2 linked regions of the Prochlorococcus marinus XMU1406 genome follow. The protein of the gene in region 1 interacts with the protein of each later gene in a pairwise test. Links are inferred from orthologs where the notes say so. Each region holds a gene or a part of one and is shown on either strand. Other genes may lie near its edges.

Region 1 (7,457 bases):
TTTGGAAATAAATAAAGATAATAAATCATTTAAAGAGAGGATCGATTTTATAAATAACTTTATTGAAAATAGTAATTTGCTAGAGGATAAATTTAATTTGCAAAAATATTTAAATAAATTTAGAAGTAGATACAATGGGAAAATTACTATTCAGGGCGATAGCCCAGCCAATTACAAATTGAATGCAAAATTAAATGCCTTTCTTGATGTATCTAGAGATTACTATAAAAATAATAAAGAGGAATTTTCTATTGATTTGGAAGGAGGATTATTAACAGGGAAAGGTTCTTTAAGAATTAAAAAATTACCATTAAGTGCAGCAAATATCTTTTTAAATAAACAAAGAGATTTTCTTGGAGGGTTGGATATGAATTTATTTTATGATCTTGATACAAAATCTTTCTCTAGCGAAATTTTTTCCAATAATTCATTTATTAAAAACAATATAATAATATTTGATAAAGGACTAGTTGAGTTTAATAATTCTATTTTTGATATTGATTTTTCCCTTATAATAAATGATTCTGAAATCCCAATTAATATTGAAGGCTCAATACCTATAAATAAATCTGATAACTTAGATCTAAGATTGATTGGTAATGGAAAATTTATTGAGTTAATAGATATTTTTGCTGATGAGTATTTTACCTTTAAAGAAGGTGATGTGAATCTTAGAGTAATTCTAAAAGGAACCTTAAATAAACCTCTATTAAATGGATTTGTCGTAGTTAAAGATTCTGAAATTAATTTTTTAAATAATATAATAAAAGATATTAATAGCACAATAATTTTTGATTTTGATTCTTTAGAGGTCAATAATCTACAAGCAAAGACTGAAGATTCTGGAAAAATTTTCATAAAAGGATCTTTGCCTTTTTATAGTAAGAATGATTCTGAGAAGTCAGAAATTAATTTGATAACGAATAGTTTTACTTTAAAGAAAGATAATTTTAATTTTTTAATAGATTCAGATGTCGATTTAAGTGGGTCTTTTGAAAGGCCTGTTCTAGGAGGTTCTTTATCCTTTAATAATGGATTTATAAACTTTAATAGTACTAATCAAAATAATAAAAAAGAAAATAATACTATAAAAAAAGAGGATAAAAAAGATTGGCCAGAACTATATTGGAATAATAATCAAAATATTGAAATAATTTCAAATGAAACAATTTTGAATTCAGTTCTTTTAGGAGAAACTTTGCCTAATTATTTGGATAATTTGAGTTTTAATAATCTTAAATTAAAACTTGGTCCGGACTTTAAACTTCAATATTCAGAATTAGTTCAAGCTTATTTAGATACCAAATTAGACCTTAATATAAACGGAAAGGTAGGCAAAGATCTAAACGCTAGAGGTCTAATTTATCTTAAAAAAGGTAGAGCCAATCTATATACTACTCCATTTAAACTTGATAAAAATAAAGACAATTATATTTTATTTGCATCAAGAAGTGGGGTTGTTCCATTTATTAATTTTTCTCTGGTTAGTAAAGTTCCAGATTCTATAATTCCTATAAGTGAAAATAATCAGGATTCAAACATCTCAGGAGATCTTAATGTAAATGCCACTTCTAGTGGTTTGGGATCATTTGGAATTGGCAATTCGAGGCTTATCAAAATTGAAGCATCTTATGAAGGATTTTTAGATCAATTATCTTTTGCTGATGAAAATAGAAGAATTCAATTAAGGAGCACGCCAAGTTATAACAGATCACAAATAATTGGTTTGATTGGAGGTAACTCTGCAAATTTAATAAATAGAGCATTTATTTCTCAACTTAATAATGCTGATGCATTTAGTGAAAGATTTCAGTTATCTTTATATCCAGCGTTAATAGAAAAAAATGACTCATTAAATAATATTTTTTCCAATGAAAATTTAGATATAGAAAATGATGGTCAATCCTCTTCTAATGAGGAATTTTCTTCTCAAGCTTGGGTAGCCGAAATAGGTCTTGATATTACTGATACCATAAATTTTGCCTTTCAGACCGTTCCAGGTAGAGATGATATTTCACCTTTAGGAATTTTGACTTTTCAGGCAAATCCAAACTTAGAATTATTAGGTTCTTATGATTCCAATGGTGATTGGAAAAGTCAAGTTCAATTATTTTTTAGATATTAATTCAGAAAGAAATTTACTTTAAAGAATCGTTAATTTGAATTATTATTAAATTAACTAAAAAATATTATGGCTAATATCTTTGAAGTTCCTCAACCAGGTAATGATCTTCTAGAAAAAGCTGATAAAGTTCGTTTGGCATCAATAAAGATAAGTCAGACTGAAAATCAAAATCGAATCAAAGCCTTAAATATTATGGCTGATTATCTAGAAAAAAATTCTAAAGAAATATTAGAGGCTAATAATGCGGATTATTCGAGTGCAGAAAAAAAAGGTATTTCTAGGGCTTTACTTTCTAGATTAAAGTTATCAAAAGCAAAATTAAATATAGGAATTGAAGGAGTAAGAAAAGTTGGAGACTTGGCCGATCCTGTAAATCAAGTTCAAATAAAAAGAGAGCTTTCAAAGGGATTGATCTTAGAAAGAAAAACTGTGCCAATTGGAGTCTTAGGGGTTATTTTTGAATCAAGGCCAGATGCCGTGATGCAGATTAGTTCATTAGCGATAAGATCAGGTAATGGCGTAATGCTAAAAGGTGGTAGTGAAGCAAATTTAACAAATACTTCAATAGTGAAAGCATTGCAAGAAGGTTTAAATGAATCAGGTTTTGATAAAAATGCAATATGTTTACTAACAAGCAGAAAAGATAGCATGGCAATGTTAAATCTTGAGAAATATATCAATTTAATAATTCCAAGAGGAAGTAATGAATTAGTTAAATTTATTCAGGAGAATACAAGAATTCCTGTGCTAGGCCATGCTGATGGAATTTGTCATTTATTTATAGATATTGAGGCAAATATAGAGATGGCTTTATCAGTCGCATTGGACAGCAAAATTCAATATCCCGCAGCATGTAATGCTATTGAAACTTTATTAGTCCATAAAGATATCGCACCAGATTTTTTAGAAAGGGCCATCCCTTTGTTTAATTCTAATGATGTTAAATTAATTGGAGATGAGAGATCAGTTGAATTAGGATTAAAGTATGAGGCTAGTCTAGAAGATTGGAAAACTGAATATTTGGATTTAATTTTATCGATAAAAATTGTTGATGATCTTGAGGATGCAATCGCACATATTCAAAAATATAGTTCAAAACATACAGATGGCATAATTACTGAAAATTCAAATACTGCCAATAAATTTATGAATGTAGTTGATAGTGCAGGTGTTTTTCATAATTGCTCTACTAGGTTTGCAGATGGGTTTAGATATGGATTCGGAGCTGAAGTTGGTATATCTACTCAAACTCTTCCACCAAGGGGACCTGTAGGTCTAGAAGGTTTGGTAACTTATAAATATTTTCTTAAAGGCGATGGGAATATAGTTGATGATTTTTCATCAGGAAAGGCTATCTATACACATAAAGATCTTTAAAACTTTTAAAGATGGAAACTTTTTTAAAAATTGAGAATATTAAACTTTGGGCTAGGGTTGGCGTTCTTGATGAAGAAAGGGAATTAGGACAACTATTTATTTTAGATATATTTTTGTGGACTGATTTTGAAAATTGTACATTAAATGATGATATTAAAAAAACAGTTGACTATTCAAAGTTAGTTCAAATTTTAAAAGTTCAATCAAAGAAAATATATTGCTTCACAATCGAAAAATATTCAAACGCTATTTTAGAAATCATAGATCAGGAATTTAAGCTTTCTAAAATTAAAATTATTTTGACAAAATGTAATCCTCCAATCACAGGTTTCGACGGAAAGGTTTCAATAGTAAGAATTCTTGAAAATAATTAAAGTATTGGCAAAAAGAAATCCCATTATATTGATTCATGGTCTTTGGAATACTTCAAGTATTTTTTCTTCTATTACCTCAAAACTTGATGATATTGGTATTGAATATTTTGCCCCAACTCTTAAGCATTCATATGGAATGACTTCAATTCTGGATTTGACTTATAAATTAAACGGATTAATTTTAGAGAAATATGGTTTAGAAAAAGAAATAGATATTTTGGGATTTTCTATGGGAGGAATAATTGGCAGGTACTGGCTTCAAAAATTTAGTGGATATAAAAGAACAAGAAGATTAATATCTATAGGTTCGCCTCATAAAGGAACTTTTATGGCTCAATTAATACCTAAATACCCTTTTAGAGGAATATCAGAAATGAAAATAAATAGTAAGTTTTTAAGAGGACTCGCAAATAATGATTATTTTCTTGATGACATCGAGTGTATAAATTTCTTTACTTATTGGGATCTAATGGTTTTCCCTGGCTGGTGGACAAATTTAAATTTTGGAAAAAAAATATCAGTAAAAGTATATAAACATAGAAATCTTGTAAGAAATAAATCTGTGGTTGACAAAATAATCGATGAAATTATTATGTAGCGCCAGATAGACCCAAGTGCCTTATTAATGAATCTGTTTGTGGCTCTCTCCCCCTGAAAAGTTTAAATATTTCTAATGGAGGTAAGCTTCCACCCAGACTAAGTATTGTATCTTTAAATTTCTTACCTATTAACTTTAAATCTTCAGAGTTTTCTAGATCAGCTTCTTCGAACATTGAAAACGCATCAGCACTTAGAACTTCAGCCCATTTATATGAGTAATATCCTGCAGAATATCCGCCTGCAAATATATGACTAAAACAACAAAGAAATTGATCTTCTTGAATTGGTTCAATAACAGTAGTTTGTTTTGCAATTTCTCTTCTTATTTCATCTGGTGTTTTACCTTCGTTGTTATCAATAGTACTATGTAATCTGAGGTCTGTTAGCGCGAAATGTAGTTGCCTAAGAGTAGCCATACCACAATTAAAAGTTCTATTCTTTAGGAGCTTTTCAAAATTTTCGTCGGATAATTTTTCCCCTGTTTTATAGTGCTTAGCAATATTCAAAAGTGTGTTTTTATGGAAACACCAGTTTTCCATGAATTGACTTGGAAGTTCGACTGCATCCCATTCAACATTATTGATACCAGCTGCTTGAGGAAGGTTTACAGTAGTAAGCATGTGTTGGAGACCATGACCAAATTCATGGAACAGTGTCTGAACTTCTTCAAAACTCATCAAACTTGGTTTGTCTTTTGATGGGGGAGTCTGGTTACAAACAAGATAGGCTACAGGGAGAGTCTTTTTACCGATATTATTTTTATTCAAACATTCATCCATCCAAGCTCCTCCTCTCTTTGATTCAGGTCGAGAATATGGGTCGAGGTAAAAAGATGCTATTTTGTTATTTTCTTTATTGAGGATATTAAAAAACAAAACATCATCATTCCACAAAGGAGCCTCATCAGTTGCCTCTACCACTTTAATTTCAAAAAGCTTTTCGCTTAATTTAAATAAACCTTTCAAAACATCATTTAGTGGGAACCAAGGTCTCAAAGACTCTTGATCCAAATTAAACTTTTCCTTTCTAAGAAGTTCTGACCAATAACTAATATCCCATGGCTCAATATTCTGTGATTTTGGAAATCCATTGGCTTTAGAAAACTTATCAAGCGTTTCTAATTCAATTTTTGCGGTTTTGAATGCTGGTTCTCTCAATTCCTCTAAAAGGTTTTCAACATTTTTAATTTCTTTCGCCATTTTCGTTGACAAACTTAATTCAGCCCAACTTTTATAACCGAGAAGATCAGCCTGTTTAGTTCTAAGAGATAATATCTCTTCGATGATTTGAGAATTATTTTTTTCTCCTTGAGACGCTCTACTAACGAAAGCCTTATAAAGTTTCTCTCTAAGGTTACGGTCGTTGGCATATGTCATAAATGAAGTGTAGGTTGGTATATCTAGACTTAATTTCCAAGGACCATTTTTAATATCAACTTCTTCGTCTTTTTTTAAGTGATTGTGTGCAGAAATTGCCATCAATTCAAGTACTCGTTCAGGAAGACCTTCAACTTCAGATTTTTTATTTAGTATCAAAAACCATTTATTAGTGGCATCTAGAACATTGTTGCTGAAATCTGTTGATAGCTTTCCAAGTTTTTCTGAAATTTTGTTGAAATTTTCTTGATCATTTTTTTGTAGTGAGATTCCTCTATGTTGCATCTCAAGAATTTCTTTATCTAAAATTCTGTTTCTGATTTGATCAAAATTGTTTGTTTCTTTAAGCTTGACTAAAGAATTGTAAATTATTTTACTTTGTCCGAATTTATTACTCAAGCTAATAATCTCGGGAAGAAATTTTGAATAAATATCTCTAAGACTTTCAGAATTATTTACAGCATTTAGATGACTTATTACTCCCCAACTCCATCTAAGAATTTCATTGAATTCATTTAACGGATTTATTACCTTATCCCAATTTAAATTATTTTGAATCAAATAATTAGATAAATTTTTCTCAATGTTTTTAAAATCTCCGGCTAATTTTTCTAGTACTACTGGAAATTGGTTACTGATGTTTTCGGGAGTAAATTTTTTAAATTCTGGTAATTCTCCATATCTAAAAATTGATGTATCCATTTATCAAAGCAATTTAATTAACAAAAGTTGGAATTAATCCTACTAATTTAGCTAAAGTAAGTTGCTGACTGAGAGCATTGGTTGAAGATTCGTATAAATTTATGGCGATTTTTGGCCAAAAACCTATCACTAAAGTAGGCAACAACAAACTGAAACCAATTGTCAATTCTCTACCACTCATCTCTTTAACAGTAGCAAGTGCAGGAATTCTAGGGCCAAAGAATACTCTTCTACACATTGAAAGTAAATATATTGGAGTAAGGACCAGACCAATAGCTGCAATAAGAATCGTGATTGATCTAAAAAGAGAGCTGAATCCTTCTTGACTAGTGATACCTAAAAACACAGTTATTTCACTAATAAAACCGCTCATCCCAGGTAATGCTAGAGAGGCTAAAGAGCTCGCCAAGAAAAAAGCAAAAGTTATTGGCAAGACCTTTGCTAAACCCCCCATATTTGGGATGGATAAAGTATTTGTTCTTTCATAGAATGAACCAGTAACAAAAAACATAGCTGCTGCGATAAGCCCGTGGCTTATCATTTGGAGCATTGCTCCACTAATCCCTAGAGCATCCACTGCTCCAATTCCTAATAGGACAAAACCCATATGACTCACTGAGCTGCATGCAATTCTCCTTTTGACATTATCTTGAGCAAATGCATTAAGTGCTCCGTAAATTATATTAATAATTCCAAGAATAATTAGTGCAGGTGCAATTTGTAGATGTACTTCAGGTAGTATTTGAACATTGAATCTTAGGAGAGCGTAGCCTCCCATTTTTAAAAGTATTCCAGCGAGTAACATTGAAACTGGCGCATTAGCCTCTCCATGTGCATCAGGTAACCAAGTATGTAATGGAAAGATTGGAAGTTTTACTCCAAAACCAATTAGAAATCCCAGGT
Region 2 (7,363 bases), 280 kb from region 1 along the record:
TATTTCAGAATTTTAAACGCGCCTGGAGAGATTCGAACTCCCGACACCCTGATCCGTAGTCAGGTGCTCTAATCCACTGAGCTACAGGCGCATAATTATGTAATATCTCTGTTTCAGGGTCTCTTAGTCAACCAGATTTCAGGTAAAATATCTATTATTAACAATCTAATTAATAATATGCCTATAAAGTGGTACGGAAATGGTGATTTAGAAGATCCTATCTATAAACATTTTTCTCGTATAGTAAATTTTGTTATTCACTGTATGATATTTACTGCGATTGTAAGTGGCACATGGCTTTTAAAAGAAATTAAATATGAAATAGCTTTTTTTAATAATTTTGCAATTTTCTGGTCAGTTCTTTTGGCTTCCCATTTACTTTTCGTAATTATAAAAAAACCTAAAGATACTTCAAAACAATCAACTTAAATTAAGCTTATATATGAACTCCCAGATACGAATAAGTGATCTAGAAAATATTATTTCAGAAAAGATTTTTATAAAAATAGAAAAGTGGAATTTGTATCTTGGAGATGCTGGCCTAGCTAGACATCTTGCTATTGAATGTATAAGAAATAAAGATCAAGGTCCATTTGATGCTGCAAATATAAGTTTGAAAGCAATTAATGTAAAAGTAGGGGATGGTGTTAACAGTATTCCACTAATTAATTTAATAACTACTTCACAAATTCTAGAATTAGAGGAGATTTTGGAAAGTTTTTTTGAAAACTAAATCTTTTTTTTATAAACTTTAAAGTTATTTACTTTCAAGAATTTTGTAAGTAAAAAATAAATTACAAAAAAAATTAGAGATCCAAACATTAATAATAAAAATTCTCCCAGATTTGAATTGGAGTTATTCGTAGTCTTGAGAATAATAAAACAAACTGTGCTACATATAAAGGCAGCTAATGACATGAGGCTGATTTTCCTCAATAAATTCAAGTTAGGCAAATGGATATCTTCATTTCGCAGATTAAAAGAAAGCAAAATACAAACTATAAAGTTGACTACTACTGAAGAAAAAATTATTCCTACAACTCCGAAATTATATGGAGAAAGATTCCCAAAATTCTTAATTGGGGCACCAATTAAAAACCAATCAAAAAAAATATTAAGTATTATCCCTGCAAATGAAGACTTAAAAGGGAAGTTTGTTTTCTCTATCGAATAGTAAGTTCTTACTAATAAATCTCTATAAAGGTAAAAAGGTATGCCAACTGAATAAGCAATTAATATATTCTTTACTTTTAGAGCCGCTGAATAATCAAAAGATCCTCTTTGAAAAACTAATTGTACGATTTGATTATTGAATGTTATGAAAAAACCTGTTAAAAAAATAGCTGTCAAGAAACAGTACTCTATCCCAGATATCAATTTTTTTTGGAGACCTCTATCGTCTTTATTACTTCTCAATTTAGAGAATTTTGGAAGTAATGGCAAAATCAAAGAGTTAGATAATATGCCTAAGGGGGCTTGTATAAGAAAGTTTCCGTAAGCTAGTCCAGATGCTGCTCCTTGAAAACTTGAAGCAAAAAACATATCGATAAAAACATTAATTTGACTTAGACCTGATGAGATAGATGCGGGAATAATTAGTTTAAAAATCCTCCTCTCTTCATTTTTAAATGCATTGTAGGTTGACTCTAATCTCAAGAGACCAATTTTATTTATTTCCAAAATTTGAACAAAAAACTGAATTAAAGTTCCTGTCAAAGTTGCAAAAGCTAGTAATCCCGAGTAAGTCAAGACATGAGAAGATGTATTTTCTTGGTTGAAAATCCAACTAAAAAAAATAAAAAAAATAGTAGTTACGCTTGTTATTGCTGGACTTATACTTGATAAAAAGAATTTCTTTTGGGAATTTAAGGCGCCAAAGCTTAAACCTATGAAGCCTGATAAAGGGATACAAGGTGTAAGTATTTGTAATTGGTAAGTAGCAATAGATTTAGCTTCCGAACTTAAATTGGGGGCTAATAATTCAATTAATAAACTGGAATTTGAGTAAATAAATATAGCTAAAATGAATAGTATTATTGAAAGTTTTATGCTTACTTGAGTTAAAACAATTCCTCCATTTTTTTTGTTAAGCGGAGTTAAAACTGCAACGACTGCGTTATGTAAGGGACCATTAATTCCTCCAATTATTATTAGCAAAAAACCAGGAATTATATATGCATAATTAAACGCGTCGTATGTTACCCCAACCCCAAAAGCAGCAGCTATAAATATTTGCCTTATACATCCAGCTAATTTACTTAGACTAGTGCCAAATGAAATTGAAAAAACATTATTTTTTAAAAATGAATGCATTTGGATTTGTCTAAATCTTCAAGAAGTTTAAGTTTCAATTATATTTGATTTTTAACTAACGACATATTTATGAATGATCGGATAATTGAATTTGACCCATTAATTGAAGGGTTTTTGATAAAGAGGTATAAAAGGTTTCTTGCAGATATTAAATTAGAGAATGGAGAGGTAGTAACTGCTCATTGTGCTAACACAGGCCCAATGAAGGGGCTTTTGAGTGAGGGAGCAAAAGTAAGAATAAGTGTTTCCCCTTCTACAAAAAGAAAATTACCTTTTACCTGGGAACAGATATGTGTTTTTGATTCAAAAAACGACGAGGTTTGGGTAGGTATTAATACTCTATTTGCAAATAAGTTAATCAAAAAGGTTATTGAGAAAAATCTGCTAAAGGAAATAATAGGCGAAATAGAGACCATTAAATCTGAAGTTCCATATGGTAAAGATAAAAAAAGTAGAATTGACTTTTTTTTAACTCCTAAATCTTCAAATCCTGATAAACGTAACATTTACCTAGAGGTTAAAAACACGACTTGGATTAAAGAAAATGTAGCTCTATTCCCAGATACAGTAACGAAAAGAGGCCAAAAACACCTCATTGAATTAAAGGAATTAATTCCTGGAAGTAAAAGTATTTTGGTACTTTGTATTACGAGAAAAGACGCTTCTTTCTTTGCACCTGGAGATGATGCAGATCCCTTATATGGCAGTCTTTTTAGAGAATCTTTAAGTGCAGGAATGATAACTATTCCATGTTCCTTTGAATTTCATAAAGACCACGTATCATGGAAAGGAATTAAACCTTTGAAATAAATAAAAAATCTTCTTGTTTTGAAATTTAAAAAAATAAATTTTCAAATTTAACAAATAATTTTAAGGGTGCAAGTATAAAAATGGTATAAACAACTACTAGACACTGATAAGTTTTTTGAATAAATTTAGATTTGAAAGGAAACAGCACAAACTGTTTTTTTGCAGATCTAATTTTTTTTTATGACCACTGCTTTGCAAACGCCTCAAAGGCGCTCTAGGTCCAAGTTACAAGATGCAAGTCTTGTTAACGGGCCTATGCTCCTTTTGAGGAGTATTCGAGGATTTAGTTCAAACCGCTCAATGTTGTGGCTTGCAACTGTTCCTTTAGCTTTGTTTGGTTTAGGTATTTTTAATCTTTCTGCTCATGCAGGCGATCTACCTGAGTTGAATGCAGCTTTTCTTGCCAATAACTTATGGCTATTTGTCGCTACTATTTTAGTGATATTCATGAACGCCGGCTTCGCTATGGTAGAGGCAGGTATGTGTCGTTCTAAGAACGCCGTCAACATTCTTGCTAAAAACCTTTTCGTATTTGCTTTAGCTGTTACCTCTTATTGGGTAATAGGCTACTCGCTAATGTACGGAGATAGTATTGCTGGTGGATGGCTATATTTTATGGGCCTATTTTTTGATCCAACAGTCACTGCCGAAACAGTTGCTGATGCTGGATTAGTCCCAACAGTTGATTTCTTATTCCAGTCTGCATTCGCAGGAACTGCTGCTACTATCGTTTCCGGACTTGTAGCTGAAAGAGTTAAATTTGGAGAATTTGTTGTTTTTGCGATTGTATTAACTGCATTTATATATCCAATTGCTGGTAGCTGGAAATGGAATGGTGGTTGGCTAGATGCATTAGGTTTTGTCGACTTTGCTGGTTCTTCAATTGTTCACTCAGTTGGAGCATGGGCAGGTCTTGTAGGAGCTATGCTTCTTGGACCAAGAATTGGCAAATACTCTGATGGAAAACCACAGGCTATGCCTGGACACAATATGGCTATCGCCACTTTGGGTGCATTAGTTCTATGGATAGGTTGGTATGGATTTAACCCCGGTTCTCAACTTGCTATGGACCAATGGGTGCCATATGTTGCTGTAACAACTACTTTGGCAGCAGCAGCAGGTGCTATCGGAGCAACTGTTGTTTCAACACTAACTTCTGGTAAGCCTGATCTTACAATGATTATTAACGGAATCCTTGCTGGTTTGGTTAGTATCACTGCTGGTTGCGGTGATATGACTCTTGCTGGAGCCTGGTTCGCAGGACTAGTTGGTGGAATTATCGTTGTATTTTCTGTTGCAGCACTTGATGCCGCTGAGATTGATGATCCTGTAGGTGCATTCTCTGTTCACGGAGTATGTGGTGTATGGGGTACTGTTGTAATCGGTCTTTGGGGTACTGCTGTGCAAGGCGACGGAGCAGGTATGGGATTGTTCAATGGTGGAGGTATTACACTTCTTCTAGTTCAAGCCCTTGGTGCCGCAGCTTATGCTATTTGGACACTAGTTACTTGCTGGATTACTTGGTCTATAATTGGAGGATTATTCGGAGGAATCCGCGTATCTGAAGAAGAAGAGACTCAAGGCCTAGATATTGGAGAGCATGGAATGGAAGCATATCCAGACTTTGCATCTGCTAAATAATCTAACTGAAAATTGATTTAAGAAACCTGACATATGTCAGGTTTCTTTTTTTTACGAAAAATTATTTAAAACGTTGTAATATAAAAAGATGGATACTCAAGCTTTTAGAAGATCTCTGCATCATTCTGATAGATATAATAGAAGGGGTTTCGATTCTCCAACAAAAAGAGCTCAAGCGTTAGAAGAAGCTTATCAAAGTGATTTGATAAGTTCTATAAGAGATAATGGTTTTACTTACACTAAGGGCAGACTAAATATTAAGTTGGCCCAAGCCTTTGGCTTCTGTTGGGGAGTTGAAAGAGCTGTAGCAATGGCTTATGAGACTAGAAGACATTACCCTAACGAAAATATTTGGATAACAAACGAAATAATTCATAACCCCTCGGTTAATGATCATTTAAGAAAAATGAATGTAAAATTCATTTCAGCTAAGAATGGTATTAAAGACTTTTCATTAGTTTCAAATGGAGATGTAGTTATACTTCCTGCTTTTGGAGCGACTGTTCAAGAAATGAAACTCCTTCATGAGAAAGGATGTCATATCATTGATACAACGTGCCCATGGGTTTCTAAAGTTTGGCATACCGTCGAGAAACATAAAAAACATATTTTCACATCCATTATTCATGGGAAATTTAAGCATGAAGAGACTCTCGCTACTAGCTCATTCGCCGGAAAATATTTAGTTGTACTTGATCTGGAAGAAGCAAAATATGTATCTGAATATATTCTGGGGAGAAGAAATAGAAATGAGTTTATGAATAAATTTGCTAAAGCTTGTTCTGATGGATTTGATCCTGATAAAGATTTAGAAAGGGTTGGTGTTGCAAACCAGACAACAATGCTGAAAAGTGAGACAGAAGAAATTGGAAAAGTTTTTGAAAAAACGATGCTAAAGAAATTTGGACCAGAAAACTTAAATAGTCACTTTTTAGCTTTTAATACTATTTGCGATGCAACTGAAGAAAGGCAAGATGCAATGTTTTCCTTGGTTGATGAAGACCTCGATATTCTTGTTGTTATAGGAGGCTTCAATTCGTCTAATACTACTCATTTACAAGAAATAGCAATTACAAAAAATATTTCTTCTTTTCACATTGATACTCCAGAACGAATATCAGTTGAAGAAAACTCAATATTACATAAACCACTTGGATCAGATTTAGAACTTAAAAATAATTTTCTACCTAGTGGAAAAATTAATGTTGGAATTACCTCAGGTGCATCTACTCCTGATAAGGTCGTTGCAGATGTTATTGAAAAGTTAATTCATATTGCTTCCTGAATTTGTTATTAATTTATAAATTTGCTTAGTTTTTTTAATTTATAAGTCAGATAATTCCAAAAGATCTACTTTATTAACTAGAATAATGAAAAAATTTATGAAGTATGGAAGACAAAGCACAAGCTAATCAGGTTCAAACTGCAAGTATGAATAGAACTAAAGCGCCCCAAAAAGTTGAAGTTGTAGTTGCCAATTCATCTTCAGGGTCAGAAGTTAATATCCTTGGAGAACTATCGATTTTTGTTTTAAGAATAGGTTTTTGTGCTTTGATGATTCATCATGGCCTTGAGAAACTTCAGGATCCACAGGGTTTTGCTGAGTTTGTAGTTGGTAAGTACTTCCCATTTTTGCCAGGTGATCCTGTTATTTGGACTTTTGGAGCAGCAATTACTCAATTGGTATGCCCAGCAGGATTGGCTTTAGGGATTTTTGCGAGGCTTTCTTCTCTTGGTTTATTTTCCACCATGGCATTTGCAGTTTATTTTCATCTCCTTGATACTGGACTAGAAGGTTTTCCTCTGGCAGTGGTTGAGGGTCATAATTATGCTTTCGAATTGTCTTTTATTTATGGAGCTATTTCTCTCTACTTCTTATGCGCAGGTCCAGGCAGACTTTCTTTATTCAGAAAAACTAACAAGATTACATATTATCCTAAATCAACATAAATTAATGCAAGAAATGTCTTTTTTGCGTAAATACCATTGAGATCCCCTTGGAATTACACATATCAATACTTTCTTGGTCTCTTAAACTACCTCCTGGTTGAATAATTGCCTTTATACCATATTCATTTGCAAGTTCTACAGTATCTGCAAATGGGAAAAATCCATCACTAGCTAAGACAGCATCAGAACATAACTCTCCAGCTGCTTTTAATGCAATTTTTGCGGCACCAACTCTATTCATTTGCCCAGCTCCAATTCCAATAGTTTTTTGGTCTTTTGCAATAACAATCGCATTAGATTTAACGTGTTTACAAATTTTCCACGCAAAATTTAGATCTAAATTCATCTGATTACTTGGATTTTTTTTGGTTACTGCAATCCAACTTTCAGTTTTTTCTTCACTTACATCAGTATCTTGAACAAGTAATCCTCCCATTATTGATTTAGTAGAAATTTGATTCTTTTTTGGAATTTGATCTTCTGAAAACTTTAAAATTCTTAAATTCTTTTTGATTTTTAAAATTTCTAAAGCTTCCGCATCAAAAGAGGGAGCTACGACACACTCTAAGAAGATATCTTTTAATTTATTTGCAGTTTCACTATCAACATTTGAATTAAAGGCAACTATTCCGCCAAATGCACTAACAGA

The links.
Region 2: the proteins of HA149_RS03080 (region 1) and sfsA interact in binary tests that used the Escherichia coli proteins (3 or more experiments, as listed by UniProt). The link is inferred for Prochlorococcus marinus XMU1406 from one-to-one orthologs.

Annotation. Positions count from the first base shown.
Region 1 is NZ_JAAORG010000001.1:536,814-544,270, forward strand. The notes cover bases 1,522-4,346. They hold HA149_RS03080 (glutamate-5-semialdehyde dehydrogenase), read left to right. Parts: upstream 1,522-2,191; coding sequence 2,192-3,502; downstream 3,503-4,346. Other genes in these bases: HA149_RS03075 (translocation/assembly module TamB domain-containing protein), read left to right, coding at 1,522-2,125; HA149_RS03085 (dihydroneopterin aldolase), read left to right, coding at 3,514-3,876; HA149_RS03090 (esterase/lipase family protein), read left to right, coding at 3,881-4,346. In the rest of the region: more of HA149_RS03075, read left to right, coding at 1-1,521; more of HA149_RS03090, read left to right, coding at 4,347-4,474; HA149_RS03095 (M3 family metallopeptidase), read right to left, coding at 4,467-6,554; HA149_RS03100 (NAD(P)H-quinone oxidoreductase subunit 4), read right to left, coding at 6,568-7,457. UniProt on the Escherichia coli protein: Catalyzes the NADPH-dependent reduction of L-glutamate 5-phosphate into L-glutamate 5-semialdehyde and phosphate. The product spontaneously undergoes cyclization to form 1-pyrroline-5-carboxylate.
Region 2 is NZ_JAAORG010000001.1:254,124-261,486, forward strand. The notes cover bases 1,522-4,252. They hold sfsA (DNA/RNA nuclease SfsA), read left to right. Parts: upstream 1,522-2,382; coding sequence 2,383-3,123; downstream 3,124-4,252. Other genes in these bases: murJ (murein biosynthesis integral membrane protein MurJ), read right to left, coding at 1,522-2,313; HA149_RS01395 (ammonium transporter), read left to right, coding at 3,304-4,252. Also shown: HA149_RS01375 (hypothetical protein), read left to right, coding at 178-429; HA149_RS01380 (DUF3181 family protein), read left to right, coding at 443-733; more of murJ, read right to left, coding at 730-1,521; more of HA149_RS01395, read left to right, coding at 4,253-4,764; HA149_RS01400 (4-hydroxy-3-methylbut-2-enyl diphosphate reductase), read left to right, coding at 4,853-6,049; HA149_RS01405 (DoxX family protein), read left to right, coding at 6,154-6,714; purH (bifunctional phosphoribosylaminoimidazolecarboxamide formyltransferase/IMP cyclohydrolase), read right to left, coding at 6,716-7,363. UniProt on the Escherichia coli protein: Binds to DNA non-specifically. Could be a regulatory factor involved in maltose metabolism.